Regions from separate parts of the Paenibacillus litoralis genome, predicted to be linked through region 2. Evidence: predicted binding sites of a transcription regulator. Region 2 holds the regulator's gene; the other holds the start of a gene.
What was found. The regulator Rex, encoded in region 2, represses fermentation and respiration genes when NADH is low (regulators of the CRP and FNR family bind a similar motif). The targets are predictions, from matches to a motif close to TTGTGAAATATTTCACAA.
Positions count from the first base shown of each region.

Region 1: ACKGJP_RS32185 (formate/nitrite transporter family protein) is a predicted target of Rex. The motif match lies at 1,681-1,698, and genes of this name have one in related genera.

Region 1 is NZ_CP176395.1:7,648,612-7,652,026, reverse strand. Features, by position in the region: gene ACKGJP_RS32195 (right-handed parallel beta-helix repeat-containing protein) at 1-348, shown strand, start outside; gene ACKGJP_RS32190 (S-layer homology domain-containing protein) at 413-1,417, shown strand; gene ACKGJP_RS32185 (formate/nitrite transporter family protein) at 1,769-2,551, shown strand; gene ACKGJP_RS32180 (L-lactate dehydrogenase) at 2,572-3,415, shown strand, end outside.
Region 2 is NZ_CP176395.1:3,964,263-3,967,677, reverse strand. Features, by position in the region: gene ACKGJP_RS16185 (DUF47 domain-containing protein) at 1-50, shown strand, start outside; gene ACKGJP_RS16180 (YIEGIA family protein) at 202-1,110, shown strand; gene ACKGJP_RS16175 (capping complex subunit for YIEGIA) at 1,116-1,295, shown strand; gene ACKGJP_RS16170 (redox-sensing transcriptional repressor Rex) at 1,503-2,123, opposite strand; gene dinG (ATP-dependent DNA helicase DinG) at 2,120-3,415, opposite strand, start outside.

The DNA.
Region 1 (3,415 bases), 3.7 Mb from region 2:
GAGATTACAGGACGAGGAGACATTGTAGAGCTTACGTTTAGGGCGAAGCATGTCTCGCAGACGACAGCAAGCGAGATCAAGATTATAGACGCTGCATTGGCAGACGATCAAGGCATTGAATATGCGGCTGCGTTATCTTCGGTGAATATTCAAGTTATAGCCGGTCTTCCCGGGGACATCAACCAGGATAATAAAGTAACCGTAGGCGATCTGGCGATTATAGCCGCAAATTACGGTAAAAATACGAGCAGTCCGGATTGGGAACAAGTGAAGCGGGCAGACCTCAATGGCGATGGCAAAATTGATATCGAAGATTTGACGATCATAGCTATGAAGATTAAGCGATAACAGAGAGAAAGGTCTTAAAGGAGGAGTTCTCCTCCTTTAAGGCTGAGTGGGGGGCGGGAAGATCATGCGTATATCGGTCATTCTTCTTCTAGTCATCATGTTATGCTTTTCGCGGCCATTTTCTGTGGCGGCTGACATTGGCAAAACTTCGGCTTTCCGATTGGAAGCAAGTCAAACGGTTAACGGACAATTTGTCGTAACCTTGAAGGTACTGGCTATTCATAATTTATATGGATTCGAGGCACGGTTGTCCTTTGATCCCGACAGGCTTGAATTTCTTGGTTATGAATCGAATAGGGACGGATTCTCCGTATCGCCGATTGTTAAAAAGGATGGAATCATCATCGCTCATACCCAAATAGGCGATGTATCTGGAGAAAGCGGCGATATTACGATCGGTGCCTTGACGTTCAAACTAAAGAAACACGGGGAAGCACGTGTGAAGTGGGACTCTATGAAGGTTGTTACCGATAAGCTGCAGAGTATGACAACTACAGTGGGGGAAAGTATTTCGGCGGGTAAAACTTTTGTGGATTTGATTGAACATTGGGCTAGAGATGATATCGAGAAGCTTGCATTCGAGAAAGTGATCGAGGGCATGGATGATGATCATTTCCTGCCGGATGCAACGGTTACGAGAGCGCAATTCACTGCAATGGTAGCAAGGGCATTGAAGCTGCATGAAGCTGCCGCACCAATTCCGTTTGCCGATGTGACGCCGGATTCGTGGTATCGGGGTATTGTAAGCAGCGCTTACGCTGCGGGACTGATTAAGGGGATGACGGAAAGCAGCTTCGCGCCAGAGAAAGAGATTACGCGGGAACAAGCAGCAACTATGATTATTCGGGCGGGAAAGTATGCTTCGGAGGGAGCGCTGAAGGAAGCGGATTCAGCGTATTCTCTGCCATTCGCAGATGCCGGCTCGATTAGCGAATGGGCGGTTAAGGACATTGCAACTGCCGTTCGTGTTGGAATTATAAATGGCAGAACCGCAGACACGTTCGCACCCCACGATCCGGCGACCCGAGCGGAAGCGGCTGTGATGGTAAAGCGATTGTTTTTTCAATGAAAGTTGATAAACGAGCCTGCCGGACGATTCCGGCGGGTTTTTCTTGTAGCTATAAATGAACAAATTCTCTTCCAGTAAACTGTGAAATCAAAACATTCGTTTGGTGACGGCCTACACCTGGAGCGGATTACGGCGACGAAATAAGCCTAGAAATCGAGCTTATTTCGTCGCAGCGGCTCCTTCTGGGGAATTTTTTCAACCGTTCAACCCTCTGCTTGGATGGGACGTGGACGTGAAGGGCTGACTGCCGCTTCCGCGGGTCCCTGTGACAAATCTCACAACCGCCTGCGAGGTCTTATGCTAGTGTAGGGACATAAAGCAGCAGGATCATGACAACGGGGGGGAGCGGTTTTGGAAGATCAGCCTTTGCTAAAGGTTGAGCAGCTTGCGCTGAAGAAGCAGACTATTTTTCGGCAAAGCCGCTTGCGGTACATATCCCGGTCGATGCTCGCGAGTATGTTTATCGGTTTTGGCGTCATCGTCGCGTTCAAAACGGGCAATTTTTTCTACCTGGAGCATTCGCCCTTGACGTATCCGATGGCGGCGCTCACGTTTGGTGCGGCGATCATTCTGATCTCGTATGGCGGCGGCGACCTTTTTACGGGGAACACCTTCTATTACAGCTTTGCCGCGCTGCGCAAGAAAATGAGCTGGCTCGACACGCTGAAGATGTGGGGAACGAGTTACATCGGCAACATTCTCGGCGCTGCGGTGTTCGCGTTCCTGATCTATACGACGGGATTATTCGACGATTCGTCTGTCAACGGATTTCTGCTCAGCGTCGTGGAGAAGAAAATGCATACGCCGGCTTCGGAGTTGTTTTTTCGGGCGATTTTGTGTAACTGGCTCGTCTGCCTGGCGTTTTTCGTGCCGATGTCCTTCAAGGAGGACGGCGCCAAAATGTTCGCGATGATGCTTTTCGTCTTCTGCTTCTTCATTTCCGGCTACGAGCATAGCATCGCCAACATGTGTACCTTCGCGATCGCGCTTGTGCTGAATCATCCGGGCACGATCTCCTTCGACGGCGTTATCCATAATCTGATACCGGTCACGCTGGGGAATTTGATCGGGGGCAGTGTATTGATGGGCTTTATGTATTATTATGTGAATAAACCTTTCATGAAAGAGATATAACCAACAGGAGGACAAGAGATATGAAAAAAACGAGAATTGCCGTCATCGGAACCGGAGCGGTCGGTTCGACTACCGCCTATACGCTGTTGCTGAGAAATCGCGCCGACGAGCTGGTGCTGATCGACGCGAACCATAAGAAGGCGGTCGGCGACGCGCTGGACATGAACCACGGCATGCCGTTCGTCGGCGGCTGCAAGTTGTGGGCGGGCACTTACGAGGATTGCCGCGAAGCGGATATTATCGTGATCGCCGCAGGTGCCGCGCAGAGGGAAGGGGAGTCGCGGATCGATCTGCTGAAGCGGAACGTATCGATCTTTGACAGCATCGTCAGCGAAGTGTTGAAGGTGAACGATCACGGCATTTTGCTGATCGCCTCCAACCCGGTAGACATTATGAGCTACTTTACATGGAAAAAGTCGGATTGGCCGGTTCATCGCGTCATTGGCTCCGGTACACTGCTGGACAGCGCGAGATTCCGCTATTTGATCGGCAAGCAGTTGAACATCGACCCGCGCAGCGTGCATGCCCATATCGTTGGGGAACACGGCGATTCCGAACTGCCGGTATGGAGCCACGCCAATGTGGCGGGCATGGAGCTGGAGCTTGACGAGGAGACGAAAACGGACATTTTCACAAACACGCGGGATGCCGCTTATGAAATTATTAGCGCTAAAGGCGCTACCTACTACGCGATCGCGCTGGCGCTCGACCGGATTTGCACGGCGATTTTGCGCGACGAGGGCGCCGTTCTCAACGTTTCGACGCTGCTCGACAACTATCACGGCATCTCGGACGTATACCTCGGCGTACCTTGCATTGTCGACCGCCAGGGCGTGAGAGAAGTGCTGAAGCTCGAGCTTTCCG
Region 2 (3,415 bases):
GCGAAGACGTCGCCAACATTCTTGAAAGCATCGTCCTGAGATACTCTTAATCCACAGCCTATCGCCCTGTTGTCCGGATAAGTCCGGCTGCAGGGCTTTTTTGTTTGAGCCTTGAACATCCCAGTCAGCCGGCCGAGTAGAAGAAGCCGGCGATACTCATACTAAGCCTTACGAACATTCAGATTGCGAGGCTACCTGAACATGATGCTTTGGCAGTTGTCGGAACACGAAACCGCAGCCGTAATCATCGGCGTCTTCTTTGGAATTTTGGCGAGAATTCTCATGCTCCGCACCGATTACCGTCAATACCCCACGCATCCGCACGGGAAGATCATTCATTTGGCACTGGGCGTCATTGCAGCCGGACTCGGAGCCGTCGCCGTTCCCTCCCTGCTCGGCAAAAACTATACGGCCATCACCTTCCTGTCGCTTGCTGCGCAGCAGTTTCGAGACGTACGCAATATGGAACGGCAAACCTTGACCCAAGTGGACAAAATGGAACTCGTCCCCCGCGGCACGACGTATATCGAGGGCATCGCCATGGTGTTCGAGGGGCGAAATTATCTCGTGATATTCAGCGCGTTCGTTTCCTCGCTGTTCGGCATTTTATTCGAATGGTATTGGGGCATCGTCGCAGGATTGCTGTCACTCTTCGTTTCCAAGTGGTTCCAATCCGGCAAAAATCTCGGACAAATCACGGAAATACGGACGGCCGAAGTCCGGCTGGACGGTCCCGATCTGTTCGTGGATTCGGTTTACATCATGAACGTCGGCCTGGAGAGCGACCGCCGGATCATCGCCGAGCACGCCCTCGGACTGCTCGTCATTCCCAAAAATGCCAACGTAAAAGTAACGCTTGCCAACTTGGGCCAACGTCAGGCTATTTTGCACAACATGTCTACCATATTGGGCGTATACCGCGATTCCGGGGAGCCCTCTCTCCTGCCGATGGCCAAGCTTGACCTCGAAAGCGGAGTGCTTGCCGTCTTTTTGCTACCGAGAATAAAGAACGAGACGCTGGCCTTAAACGTGCTTAAACGCGTTCCGGTGCTCGAGAATGCCATTCGCTTACCGTCGGAGTTCGCAGGCGAGACAAGCAAGGAGGCTTGAGGGAAATGGCCAAAATCGTAGCCGTCGTCGTCTATAGAGCGGAGCAGGTTGACGGAGGAGCGCCGATTTTTATCGCGGAAGGCCCGGTGGAACAACAGCAGCTGGCCTTTTCTCTGGAAAAAATATTGGATGCAAATGCGCATGATTTGAAAAACGGGGTTATCATTCTGGTCGATCATTCCTAACGCGGAAGCTGCCGGAACGATTCTTGGATCCGGCAGCCACAACCTTTGTCTACATTCAGGTTATTCACTTCCGGGATAGCGAGGTGAGGGCAGGAATCCGCCAGCATTCCCCGTTTTGCCGAATTGAGCTCCCATGCAACCAAGATAAACGAAAAAGACCCGCAAACCTGCGGAATGCAGGCTTACAGGTCTCCGTGACGGAAAGGATCAATCCAAATAATACGCCAGACTTTGCAGCTCGGTCGTAAAATCGGCATGGTGTACGCGCACTTCGTTCGGTACCTTGATGATAACCGGCGCGAAATTCAGTATCGCCTCGATGCCGGCTTTGACGAATTGGTCCGCGACGTTCTGCGCCTCACCCGCCGGCACCGTGATGATGCCGATGCGCACCTTCAGCCGGTAAATGGTCTCGATCAGCTCGCTCATCGGCTGAACGGCCAAGTTGTTGATACGGGCGCCGATCTTATCCGGCATCACGTCGAAAACGGCGACGATCTTCATATTATCGCGTAAATAAGCGTTATAATTGCTGAGCGCCCGCCCGAGATTTCCCGCTCCTACCAACGCAACGTTTATGTGCTGGTCCAGCTTCAGAATTTGCCGTATTTTCTCGATCAGATACACGACATCGTATCCGATCCCTTTCTTGCCGAATTCCCCGAAATAAGCTAAATCCTTGCGGATCTGCGCGGGATTGAGTTCCAGCTTCTGACCCAGGTCCTGCGAAGAAACGGTTTGCACGTTTTTCATGTTCAGCTCGTTCAGAAAGCGCAGGTAAATGGGTAGACGCCGTACGACCGCTTCCGATATTTTCAGCGATTTCATCCGTGCTCCTCCTCCATCCATTCCTTGATTCTCGGAACGAGCCGATTCGTGTTCATATGTTCGATTTTGGGTCCGGGCAGCGAGTACAGAAAATATTTGCCGTAATGCGTCTCGAGCACGCGCGTATCGTAAATGACGACGATTCCGCGGTCGCTGGCGGTCCGCACAAGCCGTCCGAAGCCTTGCTTGAACCGGATGACCGCCTGCGGCACCGAAAGCTTCATAAACGGGTTCTGATTCGCTTTCTTGAGGTTCTCGCATTTGGCCTCGACAACCGGATGCGTCGGCGGCTGAAAAGGCAATCTGACAATCGCCAGACAGCTGAGCGCATCGCCGGGTATATCTACGCCCTCCCAGAAGCTGCTTGTGCCTAAGAGGACTGCGGCGGCGCTATCCTGGAACATCCTGGTCAGCTTGCTCCGGTTACTGCTGTCGATCCCCTGCCCCAGCACCTGGATGTTCTCGGTCGACAATCTTTCCTTGAGCAATCCGTGTACGAGCTTGAGCATTTTATACGAAGTGAACAGAACCAGCATGCGTCCTTTCGTTTGCGACGCAATATCGCCGAGCGATTCAACCAGCTTATCGAGGAAAACCGCATCGCCGGTTTGCCCCTTGATGGTAGGGAAATCGCGCGGAATGACGACGAGCGCCTGCTTCCGGTAATTGAACGGCGACGGCAGCATGACGGTGCGAAGCTTATCTTCCCGGTCGGTTCGCAAACCGAGCTGCTCGGCTGTATAATCGAATTTCTTATCCACGGACAGTGTTGCCGATGTCAATATTATACTATCCTTCACATTGAAAAAATACTGCTGAAGCATATCGCTCACATCGGTCGGAACGCATACGAGCTGCAAGGACTTCGCCTTGTACGTAGCGCTGGCCTCCAGCCAGTATACGTAGCTCGCTTCCGTTCTTTTCATGAAGAAGCGCACCGCATCGCGCTGCTTGTAGAGCGTCTTAACCGTTCCGTTCAGATCGGTAACGATGCTCTGCACGTCAAGCTCATCTAATTCCTTTAGCGTGACCAGCATCTTTTCGATTTTTTTCAAGCTGTCGGTTAAGCCGGTATACAGATTGTCCTCGATTTCCTGCAGCTGTTCCCAGTGGGACGGCAGCGAGTCTTCCTTGATCCGAAGCACCAGTTGACCCAATTCTGCCGAGCTCGAGTCATGCTGTCTGATCAGCACCTCATAGAGCTGCGAGGTCAGTTGATCCCACTGCTCCTTCACCTGCACCATGGCCGAGTACGTATCGTCTATGAGCCGCGACCAATCCGCCGCTTTCTC